Regions from separate parts of the Pseudomonas sp. ZS1P83 genome, predicted to be linked through region 1. Evidence: predicted binding sites of a transcription regulator. Region 1 holds the regulator's gene; each other region holds the start of a gene.
What was found. Region 1 encodes FliA, which starts transcription of late flagellar genes. Its sites were predicted from a motif close to CTAAAGTTTNNNNNNNNNNNGCCGNTAA; they were not measured.
Positions count from the first base shown of each region.

Region 1 (6,914 bases):
GGTTACACCGTGGTCGATGCCAGTACAGTAGTGGCAACCCACTTGAACCAGATTTTGTACAAGCACTCGAGCGAGTTGATCGGTCACGAAGAAGTGCAGCAACTCATGCAATTGTTGGCTAAAAGCTCGCCAAAACTGGCTGAAGAGCTGGTGCCTGGCGTGGTGTCTCTGTCGCAGCTGCTCAAAGTCTTGCAGGCTTTGCTGGCCGAACAGGTGCCAGTACGGGACATTCGCAGCATTGCCGAGGCCATCGCCAACAATGCCGCCAAGAGTCAAGATACTGCCGCGCTGGTGGCCGCCGTGCGCGTCGGCGTATCCCGCGCAATCGTCCAAAGCATTGTAGGCACTGACTCCGAGCTACCAGTGATCACCCTGGAGCCAAGGTTGGAACAAATATTGCTCAATAGTCTTCAGAAGGCAGGACAAGGCTCCGAAGAGGGCGTTCTGCTGGAGCCAAGCATGGCTGAGAAACTGCAACGCTCGTTGATCGATGCGGCGCAGCGCCAGGAAATGCAGGGTCAACCGGTGATTCTGCTGGTAGCCGGTCCGGTTCGCGCGATGCTGTCGCGATTCGGCCGACTGGCAGTCCCGGGTTTGCACGTGTTGGCGTATCAGGAAATTCCTGACAACAAGCAAGTGACCATCGTTGCGACAGTAGGGCCCAACGGCTGAGGTAGTGGTTTATGCAAGTTAAGCGTTTTTTCGCCGCCGATATGCGTCAGGCCATGAAACTGGTTCGTGATGAGCTGGGCGCTGATGCCGCCATCATTGGCAACCGCCGGATCGCCGGTGGTGTCGAATTGACGGCTGCCCTGGATTACAAATTATCGGCGCTGGCCCCGCGCGTTCCGAACATGGAACTCGAAGACGAGCTGCGCAAGACCCAGTCGCGGATCGTTACCGCCCAGGCCGAACTGAGCCTGCGAGGCGAAGGCGAGAGCGACAAGAGCACCAATCGCCAGTTGTTCGCCGGCCTGCCACTGACCGCCGCCGAGCCGCTGATCGAACCGACCTACGCCGAACCCCGTCGTCCTGCACCGGCCGCTGCGCCAGCCTCCGGTGGTGTGGACTCGCGGGCGTTCGACTCGATGCGTTTCGAACTCAACAGTTTGCGCGAACTGATGGAAGTGCAACTCGGCTCCCTGGCCTGGAATCAGCTGCAAGGCAGCCGTCCGGCCCAGGCCAATCTTTGGCGTCGCCTGCAACGCATCGGCTTGTCCGGCCCGTTGTCACGCGATTTGCTGGCGCTGATTACCGATATTGAAGAACCTCGTCAGGCCTGGCGCATGCTGCTGGCGCACCTGGCGCGGATGATCGCCACACCGGAAATCGAGCCGCTGGAAGAGGGCGGTGTGATTGCCATGGTCGGCCCTGCCGGCATGGGCAAGACCACCACTCTGGCCAAGCTCGCCGCCCGCTACGTGCTCAAGTACGGCGCGCAAAATATCGCGTTGGTGAGCATGGACAGCTACCGTATTGGTGCTCAGGAGCAGCTCAAGACCCTTGGCCGGATCCTCAATGTGTCGGTGACTCACGTCGACCCGGGTCAGTCACTGGTGCAGGCACTGGAACCCTTGCTGCGCAAACGCGTGGTGCTGATCGATACCGCGGGCCTTCAGGCCAGCGATCCGGCACTGCGCATGCAGCTTGAAAGCCTGGCGGGTCGTGGGATCAAATCCAAAAATTATCTGGTGTTGGCAACCACCAGCCAGAAACAGGTGCTAACGGCCGCTTATCACAGTTACAAACGCTGCGGCCTCGCGGGCTGCATCCTGACTAAACTGGATGAAACGGCAAGTCTGGGTGAGGTGTTGAGCCTGGCCATCAGTCATGAATTGCCGGTGGCCTACCTGACCGATGGCCCGCGGATTCCGGATGATTTACATCTGCCGCGTCGTCATCAGTTGGTCAGTCGCGCCGTAAGCGTGCAAATGCAAGAAGAACCCAGCGAAGAAGCCATGGCTGACATGTTCGCTGATATTTACCACAGCCCGACCAAGCAGGTCGGCTGAGGTATTAATGAACAGTTTTTGTACCTACATCGATGGTCTGCCATGCATTGTTCATTTTGTGAACGCGCAGCCAGTAATGTGGCCTCCGTCTAAGTAAGACAAGGTAAAGAAAATTCATGGGCAGCATGCATCCCGTACAGGTGATCGCGGTGACCGGCGGCAAAGGTGGCGTCGGGAAAACTAACGTGTCAGTGAACTTGTCCCTGGCTCTAGCTGAGCTCGGCCGGCGCGTCATGCTGCTGGACGCCGATCTGGGGCTGGCGAACGTCGACGTCCTGCTGGGACTGACACCCAAACGTACGTTGGCCGACGTGATCGAAGGCCGCTGCGAGCTGCGCGACGTATTGTTGCAAGGCCCTGGCGGCATCCGCATCGTCCCGGCCGCGTCCGGCACTCAAAGCATGGTTCATCTGAGCCCGGCCCAACACGCCGGCCTGATCCAGGCGTTCAGCGATATCGGCGACAACCTCGACGTATTGGTGATCGACACCGCTGCGGGCATTGGTGAGTCGGTAGTCAGTTTCGTTCGCGCAGCGCAAGAAGTCTTGCTGGTGGTCTGCGACGAACCGACCTCGATCACTGATGCCTACGCACTGATCAAACTACTTAACCGCGATTACGGCATGAACCGCTTCCGCGTCCTGGCCAACATGGCCCAGAGCCCACAGGAAGGTCGCAACCTGTTCGCCAAGTTGACCAAGGTCACGGATCGCTTCCTCGACGTCGCCTTACAATACGTCGGCGCGGTGCCTTACGACGAAAGCGTGCGTAAGGCTGTGCAGAAACAGCGCGCCGTCTATGAAGCCTTCCCGCGTTCCAAGTGCTCCCTGGCGTTCAAGGCCATTGCACAGAAGGTCGATACCTGGCCATTGCCTGCCAACCCGCGTGGTCACCTGGAGTTTTTCGTCGAGCGCCTCGTACAACAAACGGCAGGACCGGTGCTATGACAGCCAGCGGTTACAACCTTTACAAGAATTCGGCACGTGACGCGCAGTACGAGCTGATCGAGCGTTACGCGCCACTGGTTAAGCGCATTGCCTACCACTTGCTGGCGCGTCTGCCGGCCAGTGTCCAGGTCGAAGACCTGATTCAGGCCGGGATGATCGGCCTGCTTGAAGTGTCGACCAAATACGACGCCAGCAAAGGTGCGAGTTTCGAGACGTACGCGGGCATTCGAATCCGCGGCGCGATGCTCGATGAAGTACGCAAAGGGGACTGGGCGCCACGTTCGGTCCACCGCAATACCCGGATGGTTAGCGACGCCATTCGCTCGATTGAAGCTAAAACCGGTCGTGACGCTAAAGATCACGAGGTTGCGGCCGAACTCCAATTGAGTCTCGACGATTATTACGGGATTTTGAACGACACCCTGGGCAGCCGGTTATTCAGTTTCGACGATCTGTTGCAGGACGGCGAACACGAAGGGCTGCACGAGGATGGCGCCAGTGCTCATCTCGAGCCGTCGCGCGATCTGGAAGATGAACGCTTCCAGATGGCGCTGGCGGACGCGATTGCCAATTTGCCGGAGCGTGAGCGACTGGTGTTGGCGCTGTATTACGACGAAGAGTTGAATCTCAAGGAAATCGGTGAAGTCCTGGGGGTCAGCGAATCTCGGGTCAGCCAGTTACACAGCCAGTGCGCGGCCCGTTTGCGGGGGCGTTTGGGGGAGTGGCGAGCGCGCTGAAGGCAGTGTGGGGACACTGCGAACGAGGCTGGTGGGGTGTTGAAACCACACGGGTCCCGATCTGTTGTGCTCCAGACAGTCATTGAGTGCTTTGCCGGATTGATCGAAATGGCGTGTCCAGGTGCTGGGCGCGTTTAAGACTGCTTGGAGGTCGAATTGAACAAGAACATGAAAATCCTCATCGTTGATGACTTCTCAACGATGCGGCGGATCATAAAAAACCTGTTGCGTGACCTTGGGTTCACCAACACGGTCGAGGCCGATGATGGCACCACTGCCATTCCTGTCCTCAACAGCGGGAGCATCGACTTTCTGGTAACGGACTGGAACATGCCCGGCATGACCGGTATCGATCTACTGCGCCACGTGCGCGCCGATGAAAAGCTCAAGCACCTGCCGGTGCTGATGGTGACCGCTGAAGCCAAGCGCGAGCAGATCATCGAGGCAGCCCAGGCCGGTGTTAACGGCTATGTGGTCAAACCCTTTACGGCCCAGGCGTTGAAAGAAAAAATCGAAAAGATTTTCGAACGCATCGGTTGAGAAACTGCGCCACGGGGGAGCTATGGAGCATAACGAATCTTCACAGGGCGATTTCGAGTCGACCCTGAAAAAACACGCTGTCGAACTGGTCGAAAGCCTTGAGAAAGGCAGGTTCGGCGACGCCGTGCAACTGATCCATGAGCTCAACCAGACCCGTGACCGCGGCCTGTACCAGGAAGTGGGCAAGCTCACTCGCGAGCTGCATAGCGCGATCGTCAATTTCCAGATTGACCCGAACATGCCGCAAGCCGAGGAAGTGTCACAAATCACGGATGCCACTGAGCGTCTGGGCTATGTGGTCAAGCTGACCGAGGCCGCGGCCAACCGCACCATGGACCTGGTGGAGAACGCCACGCCGCTGGTCAACGGCCTGAGCAATGAAGCCCAGGCCTTGAGCGCCGACTGGGGACGGTTCATGCGTCGCGAGGTCGGGGCTGAAGAGTTCCGCGAACTGGCCCGGCGAGTCGATGGTTTCCTGACACGCAGCAGCGAAGACAATCGCGTGGTGTCGAGCAACCTCAACGACATTCTGCTCGCTCAGGATTACCAGGACCTCACCGGTCAGGTAATCAAGCGTGTGACCCAATTGGTCACCGAAGTTGAAAGCAACCTGCTCAAGCTCGTACTTATGGCCAGTCAGGTGGACCGCTTTGCGGGCATCGAACATGACCGTGAAGCGATGCTGGCTGAAAAAGATCCGCAAAAACATCTCTCTCAGGGTGAAGGTCCGCAGATTCATGCCGATAAAAGAGAAGACGTTGTGTCCGGTCAGGACGATGTAGACGATTTGCTTTCCAGCCTTGGATTCTAGGAGCACCCCTACACATGAGCTTCGGCGCCGATGAAGAGATCCTTCAGGATTTCCTGGTTGAGGCCGGCGAGATTCTAGAGCAACTGTCCGAACAGCTGGTCGAGCTTGAAAGCCGACCCGATGATGCGGACTTGCTCAATGCAATTTTTCGCGGTTTTCACACTGTAAAAGGAGGCGCCGGCTTCCTCCAGCTCAACGAGCTGGTGGAGTGCTGTCACATCGCCGAGAACGTGTTCGACATCCTGCGCAAGGGTGAACGTCGCGTCGACTCGGAATTGATGGACGTGGTTCTCGAAGCGCTGGATGCGGTGAACAGCATGTTTACCGAAGTCCGCGAGCGCAGCCCGATCACGGCGGCCACGCCTGAATTGCTGGCAGCTCTGGCCCGTCTGGCCGAGCCGAAAGCTGAAGAAGCCGCACCGATTGCCGACGTGGTCGAAATACCGGCTGCCGACAGCGAGTCGGGCGACATCACCGATAACGAATTCGAACAACTGCTGGACTCGCTGAACGCCGTCAAGGCGCAGGCCGAGGCCCCGGCGGCTGCTCCACTGCCAGCGGGTAGTGCCGCTGCCAGCGACGAAATCACCGATGCCGAGTTCGAGTCGTTGCTCGATCAGTTGCACGGCAAAGGCCAGTTCGCCGTCGATGCGAAAGCTCCGGCGCCAGCCGCACCGGTTGCCCCGAAAGCGGCAGGCGACAGCTCCGATATCACCGACGACGAGTTCGAAGCACTGCTCGATCAGCTGCACGGCAAGGGCAACTTTGCCGTTGATGCGCTGGAATCGGCCATTGCTGCGGCTCCGGCCCCGGCTGCACCAATCGCTAAAGCGGCTGGCAGCGATCTGATCTCGGATCACGAGTTCGAATCGCTGCTCGACGAATTGCACGGCAAAGGCAAGTTCACTGAAGTCGGTACCGCGTCGGGCGCCAGCGCTTCGGTTGCAGCCCCGGTTGCCAAGGCTGTTGCACCGAAACCCGTCGCCAAAGCGCCCGAGCCTAAAGCCGAAGCGCCGAAGCCTGTTGCTGCTGCACCGGCTCCGGCTCGTGCCCCGGCCGCGCCACCGGCGGAAAAACCGGCCAGCGAAGCCGAGACCACCGTGCGGGTCGATACCGCGCGTCTCGACGAAATCATGAACATGGTTGGCGAGTTGGTGCTGGTGCGTAACCGCTTGGTCCGTCTGGGCCTCAACAGCGGCGACGAAGCCATGTCCAAGGCTGTGTCGAACCTCGACGTGGTCACGGCCGACCTGCAAACCGCGGTCATGAAGACCCGGATGCAACCGATCAAGAAGGTCTTCGGGCGCTTCCCGCGTCTGGTTCGCGACCTGGCTCGTCAGCTCAAGAAAGAGATCAATCTGGAGCTGGTCGGCGAAGAAACCGACCTCGACAAGAACCTCGTCGAGGCCCTGGCCGACCCGCTGGTCCACTTGGTGCGCAACTCGGTTGACCACGGTATCGAAGAACCGGCCGAGCGCGAAGCGATGGGCAAGCCTCGCAGCGGCAAGGTGATCCTGTCCGCTGAACAGGAAGGCGACCACATCCTGCTGTCCATCTCTGATGACGGCAAGGGCATGGACGCCGATGTTTTGCGCGGTATCGCGGTGAAAAAAGGGTTGATGGACAAGGATGCAGCAGATCGCCTCAGCGAGTCCGATTGCTTCAACCTGATCTTCGCGCCGGGTTTCTCGACCAAGACCGAAATTTCCGATGTCTCCGGACGCGGCGTGGGCATGGACGTGGTGAAAACCAAGATCGCCCAGCTCAACGGCACCATCAATATCTACTCGACCAAGGGCAAAGGCTCGAAGATCGTCATCAAGGTCCCGTTGACCCTGGCGATCATGCCGACGCTGATGGTCATGCT
Region 1 is NZ_CM142706.1:990,072-996,985, forward strand. It holds gene flhA (flagellar biosynthesis protein FlhA) at 1-672, shown strand, start outside; gene flhF (flagellar biosynthesis protein FlhF) at 684-2,012, shown strand; gene fleN (flagellar synthesis regulator FleN) at 2,129-2,959, shown strand; gene fliA (RNA polymerase sigma factor FliA) at 2,956-3,696, shown strand; gene ACYZT0_RS04810 (chemotaxis response regulator CheY) at 3,865-4,236, shown strand; gene ACYZT0_RS04815 (protein phosphatase CheZ) at 4,259-5,047, shown strand; gene ACYZT0_RS04820 (chemotaxis protein CheA) at 5,062-6,914, shown strand, end outside.

Region 2 (6,914 bases), 1.6 Mb from region 1:
TCCCAACCCATGCGCACATCACCGACCGACGCCTGTAGGACGTTCATCCCGCGGGTCGGCACCACCGAGAGTTTCATGGTGCCGTTATCGATGTCGACGATGCTGACGCCCTCCTGCCGACCGCCGTGCAAGGTACGCAGGGTGACCGAGAAGGGTTTGCCGGTTTTGATGCCGAGCTGCTGACTGGTGATCTGCCAGTTCTGGGCCGCTTTGTCGGTGTCGAGCAACACGTAGTCCCAAGCCATGGCGTGGGAGGTAGCCGACAGCGCACCGAGAGCGATGATGAGTTTGAGCGGAGTCATGACAGGAGCCTTTCTTGGAGTTGTGTCGTTTTTATAGTCTTGCTGAAACGATTCATCAAGCTTAAAAACAACACAACTCAGCTCATGCCAGAGAAAGAATGCGGCAGTCCCTTAGCGGAACCGGTCAACCTCATGCCGCAAATCCGCTGCCAGCTTCTCCAGCTCTTTGGCGGTGATCGCCAGATTGGACACCACTTCGCGCTGCTCACTGTTCGCCAGGGCAATGCTTTGCAGGTTGCTGCTCAGCAAGGTTGCGGTGCTGCTCTGCTCTTGGGTCGCGGTGGTGATCGCCGCGAATTGCTGCCCGGCAGAACGGCTTTGCTCATCGATACGTGCTAGGGCACTGGCGACGTTGGCGTTGCGCGACAAGCCTTCCTGCATCAAGACGTTGCCCTGCTCCATAGTGCTGATGGCATTGCCAGTTTCCTGCTGAATACTTTGGATCATGCCGGAAATTTCGTCAGTCGCTTTGCGAGTGCGTGAAGCCAGGTTGCGAACTTCATCGGCCACCACCGCAAAACCACGACCCTGCTCGCCGGCACGAGCGGCTTCGATAGCGGCGTTGAGCGCCAGCAGGTTGGTTTGATCGGCAATCGAGGTAATCACACCGACAATGCCACCGATTTCCTGGGAGCGCTGACCCAAGGTATTGATCACCGTCGCCGTGCTCTGAAGCGCGCCGGCGATTTGCTCCAGAGACGAGGACGCTTCGTCCATCGACGTACGACCGATCTGGGTTTGCTGTGCGTTTTCCTGAGCCAGACGCTGGGTGCTGCCCATGTTGTCGGCAATGTTCAGGGAGGTGGCGCTGAACTCTTCCACGGCGCCGGCCATGCTGGTGATTTCGCCCGACTGCTGCTCCATCCCTTCATAGGCACCACCCGACAGACCGGACAAGGCCTGGGCACGGCTGTTGACCTCTTGCGAAGCTTTGCGGATGTGCTCGACCATGGTCGACAAAGCTTGGCTCATCTGGTTGAAAGCGCGGGCCAGCTGACCGATCTCATCGTGGCTCGACACGTTCAGCCGCACGCTCAAATCACCGGCACCCAAGGCTTCAGCCTGACGCACCAAATCACCCAGCGGCGCGAGTTTGCTGCGCAACAGCCAGACTGCCGAGCCCACAGCGATCAACATTGCCAGCAGACTGCCAATTGCCAATTGAATACCGACACTCCAGGTCACGGCACGGATTTCGGTTTTCGGCATGCTCGCCACGACCGACCATGGGCCGCCTTCAAACGGTACGGCAATGCTGTAGAAGTCCTCGGACTTGTCGCTCCAGAACTCGCCCTTGCCCGGCGTTTTCGCCAAGCCAACGATGGTCGGAGTCGCCTGATCCAGCGCTTGTACGCCCGCGATCGGCACCAGCCATTTGCTCTGTTCATCCAGCAGCGCCAGGGAACCGGTCTGGCCGATACGGAAGCGCTTGAGGTTGGCGAACTGCGCGTTCTGCGCGTCGGTGTAGTCGAATCCTACGAACAGTACGGCAATCACCTTACCGCTGCTGTCGCGTACGGGGGTGTACTGAGTCATGTAGGAGCGTTCGAACAGCAAGGCACGACCGACATAGCTCTGCCCCGCCATCAAGCGGGCATAGGCCGGGTTCGCGTGATCGAGCAGCGTGCCGATCGCCCGGTTGCCGTCCTGTTTGCTAAGTGAGGTGCTGATCCGAATAAAGTCTTCGCCGCTGCGCACGAACACCGTGGCGACACCCGCCGTCATTTGCTTGAACTCGTCCACTTCCTTGAAGTTGTTGTTCAATACTTCGCTGCCCAGGTGCAGGCCCGGGGTCTGGGTGCCCGCCACGACCACCGGTTCGTCCGGATGCACGCTCAGCCCCGCGCTGAAGCGTTTCTCGAACAGGCCGGCCAAGCGCTGGGTGCTTTCACGCAACGTGCCGTGAAAGGTGCTCAACTGATCGGCCAGCAACCGGGCTTCACTGGCCAAATGCTCTTCGCGGGTGGCAAGGTTGGCGGTGTCCAGCGAGCGCAGGGCGAACACGGTACTGCCGCTGATGACAATCGCCAGTATCACGGCAAGCGCAAGACCAAGCTGTGAGGCGATCCGGGCACGAGGTTGAGACATGACAGCTCCTGGCCGAGTGACCGGATCATCCTGATCACGACGCACACTCAGCAAAATTTCTAATGGGAATTACGTCGAACCTGCACGAAGGTTCCATCTGCAGATTTTCGGCGGCAAACCTGAATACTTGAGTAGTTAACCGGGATATGGCTCAAGGCCGCCATTTGCGGCGGCTCTATCGATTCAACTCAAGTGCTGGACATCGGGCAATTCCATTGCTCGGACTTCGCCTTGCAAGAAGTCGCTGAGTCGACGCAAACGTTCACCTCCGGGGCGTGTTTTCGGCCAGACGAGGTAATAATTCTCACCGCTGGCGACGGCCGTCGGCCACGGCAAACTCAAGCGTCCCTGCGCCACATCCTCCGCGACCATCAACAGATCGCCCATGGACACGCCATAGCCTCGGGCGGCGGCGATCATGCCGAGTTCCAGCGTGTCGAACACCTGCCCGCCCTTGAGTGACACCTGGTCCGTCAGCCCCATGCGTTCCAGCCAACTGCGCCAGTCGCGACGGTCCGGCGTCGGGTGCAGCAGTTCGGCATTGGCCAGCCGCGCGACATCCCACGGCTGGTCCTGCAGAAGATTCGGCGCGCCTACTGGAATCAGCTCTTCCGGGAACAGGAAACTCGCCTCCCAGTCCGGCTGAAAATGCCCGTTGCTGAGGATGACGGCGCAGTCGAACGGTTCATGGTTGAAGTCCACCGAGTCGACGTCCATCCAGGCGCTGGTCAATTGCACCTCATTGCCTGGTTGCAGGTGCCGAAAGCGGCTGAGCCGTGCCAGCAGCCAACGCATGGTCAGGGTCGACGGCGCTTTCATGCGCAGAATGTCATCCTCGGCGCGCAAGGTATTGCAGGCCCGCTCCAGCGCGGTGAAGCCTTCACGAATGCCAGGCAGGATCAGCCGCGCCGATTCGGTCAATTGCAGATTGCGCCCGCTGCGGTGAAACAGCCGACAGGCAAAATGGTCCTCAAGCGTACGAATATGTCGGCTAACCGCACTTTGAGTGATCGATAATTCTTCGGCCGCGCGGGTAAACGAGCTGTGCCGCGCCGCCGCTTCGAATGCGCGCAGGGCATACAAGGGAGGAAGACGACGGGACATTCGGAAAGCTCCTATAGCGGGATTCGGTCACCCTAGCAGAAACTCTCCAGCATGAGTTTGAATCATGCCACCCATCCTTTTTATCCCTTTGTGCAAACCCCGTAGAGCGCCGAGAATCGAGGCTTTCCTGTCCACTTTGGCTTTCCTTTTCTCTTTAAGAGCGGAGCGTGATGACCATGCAGCATCCAGCGCGTACCGAACTCTGGGCCATCCTGCGGCTGGCGGGGCCGTTGATTGCCTCACAGTTGGCGCACATGCTGATGGTCCTCACCGACACCTTGATGATGGCGCGCCTGAGTCCCGAAGCGTTGGCCGGGGGTGGCCTGGGCGCGGCGACTTACTCGTTCGTGTCGATTTTCTGCATCGGCGTAATAGCGGCGGTCGGCACCTTGGTGGCGATCCGTCAGGGCGCGGGCGATATCGTGGGCGCTGCGCGGCTGACTCAAGCCGGGCTTTGGCTCGCATGGCTGATGGCACTGGTGGCCGGGTTGCTGCTGTGGAACCTCAAACCGGTATTGCTGCTATTTGGCCAGACCGAAACCAACGTCCATGCGGCAGGACAGTTCTTGCTGATCTTGCCATTCGCCTTGCCCGGCTACTTGAGTTTCATGGCCCTGCGCGGTTTCACCAGCGCCATCGGCCGGGCAACGCCGGTGATGGTGATCAGCCTGGGCGGCACCGTGGCCAACTTCGTCCTCAACTACGCGTTCATCACCGGGATGTTTGGCTTGCCAAAAATGGGCCTGGTGGGGATTGGCCTGGTCACCGCGATCGTCGCCAATCTGATGGCCGTGGCACTGGCGCTGCACATCCGTCGGCATCCGGCCTACAACGCTTACCCGCTGCGCCAGGGCCTGTCGCGGCCGAACCGGCAGTACCTTAAAGAACTGTGGCGCCTGGGCCTGCCCATCGGCGGCACCTATGCAGTGGAAGTCGGACTGTTTGCCTTTGCGGCGCTGTGCATGGGCACTATGGGCAGTACGCAACTGGGCGCACACCAGATCGCCCTGCAAATCGTCTCGGTGGCGTTCATGGTGCCGGCGGGGCTTTCCTATGCGATCACCATGCGTATCGGTCAGCACTACGGCGCCGGGCAGTTGCTTGACGCACGGCTGGCCGGTCGGGTCGGGATCGCGTTTGGCGGCGCCTCGATGCTGGCCTTCGCCATGGTCTTCTGGCTGCTGCCCAATCAGTTGATCGGGTTGTTCCTTGACCATAACGACCCGGCCTTTCGCCCGGTCATCGACCTGGCCGTGAGCCTGCTGGCGGTAGCGGCGTGGTTCGAACTGTTCGACGGTACGCAAACCATCGCCATGGGCTGCATTCGCGGGCTCAAGGATGCCAAGACCACGTTCCTGGTGGGTTTGGCCTGCTACTGGCTGATTGGCGCGCCAGCCGCCTGGTGGATGGCCTTCCATTTGAATTGGGGGCCGACGGGCGTCTGGTGGGGCTTGGCGCTGGGGTTGGCGTGCGCGGCGGTGAGCCTGACGTTGGCGTTTGAGTGGAAGATGACGCGGATGATTCGGCGAGAGCCTTCGCCACAGGCTGGTTTCCGGATGGTTCAGCCTGACTGAGATTCCCTGTAGGAGCGAGGCTTGCCCGCGAAGGCGTCGTGTCAGTCGACATCTCTGTTAACTGACACGCCGCCTCCGCAGGCAAGCCTCGCTCCTACAGGATCCTCGTTAGCTCACGACTTCCAATGCGGTCTGCTGGCTGGAGCCAAAGGTCAAATACTCAACCAGCTCCGCCAGCGGCAATGGCTTGCTGATCAGATACCCCTGCACCTGATCGCAACCAAACCCGCGCAACAAATCCAGCTGCTCCGGTGTTTCCACACCTTCGGCGACCACTTCAAGGTTGAGGTTGTGCGCCAGATTGATCATCGCGTGGACGAGTTTGCGGTTCTCTTCACGCTCCTCCATGCCGCCGACGAAACTCTTGTCAACCTTCAGCAAGGTAATTGGCAAGCTGTTGAGGTGCACAAACGAAGAGAAACCGGTACCGAAGTCGTCCAGGGAGAAGCGCACACCCAGACGCCCCAGGGCATCCATTGTCTGTTTCACCAGATCGCTGCGGCGCATCACCGCGGTTTCAGTCAGTTCGAACTCCAGCCATTGCGCCTCGACGCCGCGCTCGGCAATCAACCGACTCAGCGTCGACAGTAACTGGCTGTCCTGAAACTGCCGGAACGAGAGGTTGATCGCCATGTGCAACGCCGGTAAACCCCGTTCGCGCAACGCCTGCATGTCGCGCAAGGCGCGGGAAATCACCCAGTAACCCAACGGCACGATCAAACCGCTCTGCTCGGCCAGCGGCACAAACTCGCTGGGTGGCAGCAAGCCCCGTTCGGCGTGACGCCAGCGCACCAACGCTTCGAGGCCGACGATCTGCCCGTCCTCAAGGTTCAGGCGTGGCTGGTAATGCAGTTCCAATTCATCCCGACGCAACGCCCGGCGCAGCTCGCTTTCGAGGTCGGCGATGCTGCGGGCATTGCGATTGATGCGTTCGTTGAAGATGTGAAAGGTACAGCCCTGAGTGCTTTTGGCTTGTTGCATGGCGATGTGCGCGTGCCACATCAGCGGGTCGGCGCCGGCCTGGGCCCGGGCGTGGGCAATACCGAGGCTGGAGCCGATCAACAGGCTTTCGCCGTCGACCCAGTAAGGCTCGGCCAGCGCTTCGGTAATGCGTTCGGCCATCCATTCGGCGCGCTGAGGCGCGCGGCGAGTGTCAATCAGCAGGGCAAATTCATCGCTGCCCAGCCGCGCCAGTTGATCGCCGGCCTCAAGCTGGCTTTTCAGCCGCGCGACCACTTGCAGGATCAACCGATCGCCGGCCTGATGGCCGAGGGCGTCGTTGGCGTGACGGAAGTTATCGAGGTCGAGGTGACCGAGGGCCAGGCCGCGGCCGTCGTTTTCCGCCAGGCGTGCCGCCAGCAAGGTCTGAAAACCCTGGCGGTTGGCGATGCCGGTCAGCGGGTCTTGCTCGGCCAGGCGCTGCAGTGTGTTTTCCAGCACGCCGCGCTCACGCACATGGCGCAGGCAACGTCGCAACATGCCGGGATCGAGCAGATCGCGCACCAGCCAGTCACTGACACCGTCGGGTGGAGACAGCGGCTCGTGTTCGAGCAGCAACACCGTCGGCAGGCTGCAACGGCCAGGCAAAGGCTGAAGAGCCGGGATCGTCAATAACACCGCGTTGCGGTTGTCATCGAACAGACTGCTGACCGACTCCCAGCTCGGCGCGCTGATCAGCACGGCCGAGCTCCCCATCGGAGCCAGACACTCGCGCAACAACGCTGCCCACGCTGGCTCTTCGGCCAGTAGCAGCAAACGCAAGGGTTCGACAGGCGTAGACAAGCTAGCTCCCTAGACTCTGCAAAGATGTAGGCGACGGGCATTATGCAGCGCCGGTAACCAATGA
Region 2 is NZ_CM142706.1:5,640,459-5,647,372, reverse strand. It holds gene ACYZT0_RS26460 (aldose 1-epimerase family protein) at 1-302, opposite strand, end outside; gene ACYZT0_RS26455 (methyl-accepting chemotaxis protein) at 414-2,390, opposite strand; gene ACYZT0_RS26450 (LysR substrate-binding domain-containing protein) at 2,574-3,494, opposite strand; gene ACYZT0_RS26445 (NorM family multidrug efflux MATE transporter) at 3,671-5,068, shown strand; gene ACYZT0_RS26440 (putative bifunctional diguanylate cyclase/phosphodiesterase) at 5,177-6,850, opposite strand.
Region 2: ACYZT0_RS26455 (methyl-accepting chemotaxis protein) is a predicted target of FliA. The motif match lies at 2,495-2,522, and genes of this name have one in related genera.

Region 3 (6,914 bases), 3.1 Mb from region 1:
TGCTTCGACCGAAGGCGTCGCGGCTTACCTGACCGAGAACGCTGCTGCGCTGTAAGGCACGTTTGAGGCATAAAAAAAACCGGCCGTTGAGGCCGGTTTTTTTATGGATGGAATAATCCCGACGACGATCAGTCGTTGTAGTCTTCCCAGCCGCCCATTTGTTTCCAGCGATTGACGATGCCGCAGAACAGCTCGGCCGTCTTCTCGGTGTCGTAGCGAGCCGAGTGGGCCTCACGTCCGTCGAAGTCGATATCGGCTGCCTGGCAGGCCTTTGCCAGTACGGTTTGGCCGTAAGCCAGACCGGCCAGGGTTGCAGTATCGAAGCTCGAGAACGGATGGAACGGGTTACGTTTCATGTCCAGGCGCGCGACGGCGGCGTTGAGGAAACCCAGATCGAAGCTGCTGTTGTGTCCGACCAGAATCGCCCGTTTGCAACCATTGGCTTTAAGCGCCTTGCGGATGCCGCGGAAGATATCGGTCAGCGCTGCTTCTTCACTCACTGCCATGCGCAGCGGGTGATCGAGTTTGATCCCGGTGAATTCCAGGGCAGCCGCTTCGATGTTCGCGCCTTCAAAAGGCTCTACGCGAAAGAAGTAGGTGTGGTCAGGGTACACAAACCCTTTTTCGTCCATGCCGATGGTGGTGGCGGCAATTTCCAGCAACGCGTCAGTGGCAGAGTTGAAACCACCGGTTTCAACGTCGACAACGACTGGCAGGTATCCACGGAAGCGTTCAGCCATCGGGTTGCGCGAACCACCTCCACCGCCTTGACCTTCCTGTTCGTCGTCGAAATGGTCTTCACTCACGCGTGTTCCTCCAGCAGGCGCCAGCGCAGTTTTTCACCGGCGCGCAGCGGGATTACGGTCAGCTCGCCAAATGGCAGGCTGGTTGGGGCGGTCCACTCATCGCGGACCAGGGTGATGCGATCGGTGTTCACCGGCAGGCCGTAGAAACGCGGGCCGTTCACGCTGGCAAAGGCTTCGAGCTTGTCCAGCGCGTTGCGTTGTTCGAAGGCTTCGGCATACATCTCAATCGCTGCATAAGCGGTGTAGCAACCGGCACAGCCGCAAGCGGCTTCCTTGGCGTGCTGGGCATGGGGCGCCGAGTCGGTACCGAGGAAGAACTTGCCGCTGCCGCTGGTGGCGGCGTCGAGCAGGGCTTCCTGATGGGTGTTGCGCTTGAGGATCGGCAGGCAATAGAAGTGCGGCCGAATCCCGCCCACCAGCATGTGGTTGCGGTTGTACAGCAGATGATGCGCGGTGATGGTCGCGCCAACATTGGCCGAAGCTGCGTTGACGAACTGCACGGCGTCAGCGGTGGTGATGTGTTCGAACACCACTTTGAGCGTCGGGAAACGCTCGACCACTCGACGCATGTGCTCATCGATGAAGATTTTTTCGCGATCGAAAACGTCGACATCGCCACGGGTGACTTCACCGTGAACCAGCAAGGGCATCCCGACTTCGGCCATGGCCTCGAGTGCAGGGAAAATCTTGTCGATGCTGGTGACACCGGAGTCTGAGTTGGTGGTCGCGCCGGCCGGGTACAACTTGGCGGCGTGAATGAATCCGCAGGCCTTGGCCTCGCGGATTTCTTCGGGCTGTGTAAGGTCGGTCAGGTACAGCACCATCAACGGTTCGAAGCGACTGCCGGCCGGGCGTGCAGCGAGAATCCGCTGGCGATAGCCGTCGGCTTCAGCGGTGTTACGCACCGGAGGTACCAGGTTGGGCATGATGATAGCGCGACCAAAGGTGCGCGCGACATCCGCGACTGTATTGGTCAACACAGCACCATCGCGAAGATGAATATGCCAGTCGTCGGGACGCAGCAGGGTCAGGCGGTCGGACATGAGGGGATTCCAGGCGGGTCAAACTGAGGGGAATGCTACCGGAAAAGACTCTGTCAGGCACTCGCTATCAAGTTTTGCAGGAAGCTTCCGATATCCAACAGGTATGCCGTAAACATGTGTGTGTCGGTCTTTTTGTTGTAGAAGCCAGTGGAGCCTCCCGTGCGCCAGCGTTATTTAGCCTTGCTCAGCGTATTTGCCAGCCTTCCTGCGATGGCGCTCACTTTCCAGACCCGCCTGGAGAGCATCGAGTGGACGGTCGAAGGAGACAAGTTCGAGTGCCGCCTGACTCAGCCGATCACCGATTTTGGTTCCGGCGAGTTCGTGCGCCGCGCCGGCGAGCAAGCGACGTTTCGTCTGACGGCCTACAACGCGATGATCGGCGGCGGGTCGGCCACCTTGCTGGCGGCGGCTGCACCCTGGCAGCCGGGGCGTGGCGACATTAACCTCGGTTCTGTGCGAATCGGCAGTGGCGATGTGCTGTTCAATAGTTCGCAAGTTCAGGCCGGGCGTTTGATCAGTGGCCTGATGGATGGCCGCAGTACGGTTGTTCGACATTACTCTGGCGATGGCCGGATGTCGGAAGTGCGTCTGTTGCCGGTCAAGTTCAGCAAGGCTTTCAACGACTATCAGGGCTGCGTGGCAAAACTGCTGCCGAAGAATTTCGAGCAGGTCAAACAGTCCGAGATTGGCTTCCCCGGCGAAGGCATCGATCTTGACGCGCGGGCCAAGGCTCAGTTGCAGGTGATGCTGGATTTCATGAAGGCAGATCCGACGGTCAACCACATCGAACTCGATGGCCACTCCGACAACAGCGGCAACCGCCTGACCAACCGTGACCTGTCGCGCCGCCGGGCTCTGGCTGTCATGGACTTCTTCAAGGCCAACGGTATTCAGGAATCGCAAATCACCCTGCGCTTCCACGGCGAGCGTTATCCGTTGGCGCCCAATACCAACACCGCCAACCGGGCGAAGAACCGTCGGGTCAATGTCCACCTGGCGCGGGTTGCGCCCACCGAAAAGCCAGCCCCTCAGTCCACTGCATCGGCAAGCGCCGCGTCGACCTCCTGAACCCGCTGTATTCGTCGCCCACTCGACATAATCTGTCGCTTCGTCGTCATAAGCTGTCGCGCCTCTGTAAATTATCCTGCATGACCGGTAGACTTGACGGCTTTCCGTAGAACCCCGTGGAGTGATGGCATGGCGGACGTAAACAAGGTCGTTCTGGCGTATTCCGGCGGCCTGGACACTTCGGTGATCCTCAAGTGGCTGCAGGATACTTATAACTGTGAAGTCGTGACCTTCACCGCTGACCTGGGTCAGGGCGAAGAGGTCGAACCTGCACGCGCCAAGGCACAGGCCATGGGCGTGAAAGAGATCTACATCGACGACTTGCGCGAAGAATTCGTGCGCGATTTCGTTTTCCCGATGTTCCGCGCCAACACCGTTTACGAAGGCGAGTACCTGCTGGGTACTTCCATCGCTCGTCCGTTGATCGCCAAGCGCCTGATCGAAATCGCCAACGAAACCGGCGCAGACGCCATTTCCCACGGCGCCACCGGCAAGGGCAACGACCAGGTTCGGTTCGAACTGGGCGCCTACGCCTTGAAGCCAGGGGTGAAAGTGATTGCTCCGTGGCGCGAATGGGACCTGCTCTCCCGTGAAAAGCTGATGGATTACGCTGAAAAGCACAACATCCCGATCGAGCGTCACGGCAAGAAGAAATCCCCGTACTCGATGGATGCCAACTTGCTGCACATCTCCTATGAAGGCGGCGTGCTGGAAGACACCTGGACCGAGCACGAAGAAGACATGTGGCGTTGGACCGTCTCTCCGGAGAAAGCTCCCGACAAAGCGCAGTACCTCGAGCTGACCTACCGTAACGGCGACATCGTCGCACTGGACGGCGTCGAAATGACCCCGGCTACTGTGCTGGCGACCCTGAACCGTATCGGTGGCGAACACGGTATTGGCCGTCTCGACATCGTCGAGAACCGTTACGTGGGCATGAAGTCCCGTGGCTGCTACGAAACCCCTGGCGGCACCATCATGCTGCGCGCTCACCGTGCGATCGAATCGATCACCCTGGACCGCGAAGTGGCTCACCTCAAAGACGAGCTGATGCCGAAATACGCCAGCCTGATCTACACCGGTTACTGGTGGAGCCCTGAGCGTCTGATGCTGCAACAGATGATCGACGCGTCCCAGGCCCACGTGAGCGGCGTTGTTCGCCTGAAGCTGTACAAGGGCAATGTGATCGTCACCGGTCGCAAGTCCGACGAATCGTTGTTCGACGCCAACATCGCGACCTTCGAAGAAGACGGCGGCGCTTACAACCAGGCCGACGCGGCGGGCTTCATCAAGCTCAACGCCTTGCGCATGCGTATTGCGGCGAACAAAGGCCGGAAGCTTTTCTGAGACTTTTGAAGCCGTAGCGGAACGACCGTAGTGGAACGACGGTAGTGAAACGACGGTAATGAGAGTTGTGGCCTTGTCGGTGACAAGGCCACACATCTGAATAGGGATTCCTGCCGGACATCGTTTTACCAGCGTTCTTTTTGTTTCTGTAATACCTCCCTTCTGTTTCCTCTCTCTGAATGCTCTTCAAGCGTTACCTGCTGCGTGTCAGGTAAAAAGCGTGATCAAGAATCGTCAGGCCACGTGAATTCAAATTGTAAGCAATGCAGAGCGTTGGGCCGTTGCGGCTCTTTGTCTGTTTTGAATGCTTGATGGCGCTTTCCTTCAGCAATACCTCCGAATCGGTACAGGTGAGAAACACGATCACTTGCGCAGGGCTTCCCTGTGGGTGCAGATTTTTTTCAATCCAGGCGCCGAATTCCATTTTTTTGTTTAGCCACCGCGCATCGACGATGTGCAGGCTTTTTAGTGGCTCGATCAGGCACACGTGCTGTAGAGCCGAGAGGCTTGTCTGAATTCCGATCCGGGCGGGAGGGTCCTTCAGGTTATCGGGCCGCTGACCGCGATCAGCGTTGTCCATCACTTTTATAAAATGCTTTCCTTTCCCAAAATCGGAGGGCGCGTACAGCGACCGGTAGTTGAAGTTAAGTGTGGCGAAGAAAAGAAAAAGCAAATAAAAGGGAAAACTGATCAGGAACCAGACATAGAGCTCCCGCTCCTTGTTGTCGAGAAAGGGCAATGAGACGGCGGCCGATGTTTCAGAAATAGCGGCAAATATGGCAATAACTGTCATGGGGTTGACGATTTTTTTCTTTGGTTGGTTCATGTTTTCTGCTCATGGAAGTGTTGTCTCTTCTTGATTTGTTAAAAGTTTTTGGTTTTGATTTTAATAGCTAAGTGATTGGTATTTTTGTTTGTGTAGTGCTCCTTTAAAGTTTGGGTTTCAATGGTGTGATAGTAACGGTATTGAGTGTGGAACGGATATATCTATTCTTGATGTTTTAGGTGGTGCTGGGTTGAGTCTATTTTTGAATTGTTGCCTGGTGTGATTTTTTATTAATACTTGAAACTCAGTGTTTGTGGTATGGGTTTTCCAGTGGTAAATATCAGTTACTCTTAAGCGTAGCTCAATAGTCGGAGTTCGTCGGATCGCTTTCAATGGACCCTGTAATTTGGTTTTTTGGTTGTAAATCGAAACAATAAAACTGCGGAAAATATAAATACCTTCAGGTCGATAACGTTTTTAACCTCCGGTGTTTTTGGATATGTTGTAAGACAAATCTCTAATGTCTGTAGGGAATGTCTCTCGGTGCAGGTGGCCGAGGGGGGCGGCATGCTATGGATGAAACGACTAGGCTATTGTGCGGGCTCTAAAAATTCGAACAGCGAAAATTGGACTTGCCCATGAATAAAGTGCTGATCGTGGATGATCACCCCGTCATTCGTCTTGCGGTACGAATGCTGATGGAGCGTCATGGCTACGAAGTCATTGCAGAGACAGATAACGGCGTGGACGCGTTGCAACTTGCCCGTGAGCATATGCCGGATATTGTCATCCTGGATATTGGAATACCGAAACTTGATGGGTTGGAAGTCATCGCGCGTTTAACATCGACTGCAATGCCCATGAAAGTACTGATATTGACTTCCCAGGCACCTGGGCATTTTTCCATGCGTTGTATGCAATCGGGTGCCGCCGGGTATGTCTGCAAACAACAGGATCTCACCGAATTACTCAGTGCAATAAAGGCAGTATTGTCAGGCTACAGTTACTTTCCGAATCAAGCCTTGCATACCGTACGTTCCAGTTTAGGGAACGCCAGTGAGGCCGATATGGTGGATCGTCTGTCAGGACGGGAAATGATGGTCTTGCAACAGTTGGCCCGAGGCAAGACCAACAAGGAGATTGCCGATGGAATGTTCCTCAGCAATAAGACTGTCAGTACTTACAAGACCCGCCTGTTGTTGAAACTCAATGCTCGCTCTCTGGTCGACCTGATCGAATTGGCTCAACGCAATGGTTTGGTGTGACTGCCTCAGCGTTTGACGAGGCGCAATGAGCGGGGGCATCAGGGCTCGGCACTTAGTAAAAAGCCTCCGTTTCGGGAGGCTTTTAGGTGTCATGGATCAAAATCGTAATCGGCCAATTGCTTTTGCAGTCGGCGCTCCTCCAACAGATTGTCGATGGTACGGCGTTTGCTCAGGTTGGTCTTCGCCACTTCAACCACCGGCTCAGCGTCATCAGCCTCAACGGGGGTGAAGTCGTCTTCTACGTCCAATTGCTCTTTGCCAGTGCTCATAGTGTTACTCCAGGCTAAGACTGCCTTTGGCGCTCCTTATAGCGATAATCTCCCGGCGGGTAAAAAAGATTTTTTCAATCGATAAATCAAAAAACCTAATAGCGCCTCAATCGTCCGAAGTCTTTTGCTTGTATTCGCACAAGTCTTCGATCCGGCAACTGCCACAGCGAGGCTTGCGGGCCAGGCAAACGTAGCGTCCGTGGAGGATCAGCCAGTGATGGGAGTCGAGCAGATATTCCTTCGGCACGAATTTCATCAGTTTTTTCTCAACCTCGACCACATCTTTGCCTGGAGCGATGCCGGTACGATTGCTGACCCGGAATATATGCGTGTCAACCGCCATGGTCAGC
Region 3 is NZ_CM142706.1:4,189,777-4,196,690, reverse strand. It holds gene ACYZT0_RS19975 (peroxiredoxin) at 1-55, shown strand, start outside; gene rnt (ribonuclease T) at 129-806, opposite strand; gene pyrC (dihydroorotase) at 803-1,849, opposite strand; gene ACYZT0_RS19960 (flagellar protein MotY) at 2,009-2,917, shown strand; gene ACYZT0_RS19955 (argininosuccinate synthase) at 3,047-4,264, shown strand; gene ACYZT0_RS19950 (hypothetical protein) at 4,458-5,090, opposite strand; gene ACYZT0_RS19945 (response regulator transcription factor) at 5,669-6,295, shown strand; gene ACYZT0_RS19940 (PA3496 family putative envelope integrity protein) at 6,385-6,564, opposite strand; gene nth (endonuclease III) at 6,671-6,914, opposite strand, start outside.
Region 3: ACYZT0_RS19960 (flagellar protein MotY) is a predicted target of FliA. The motif match lies at 1,916-1,943, and genes of this name have one in related genera.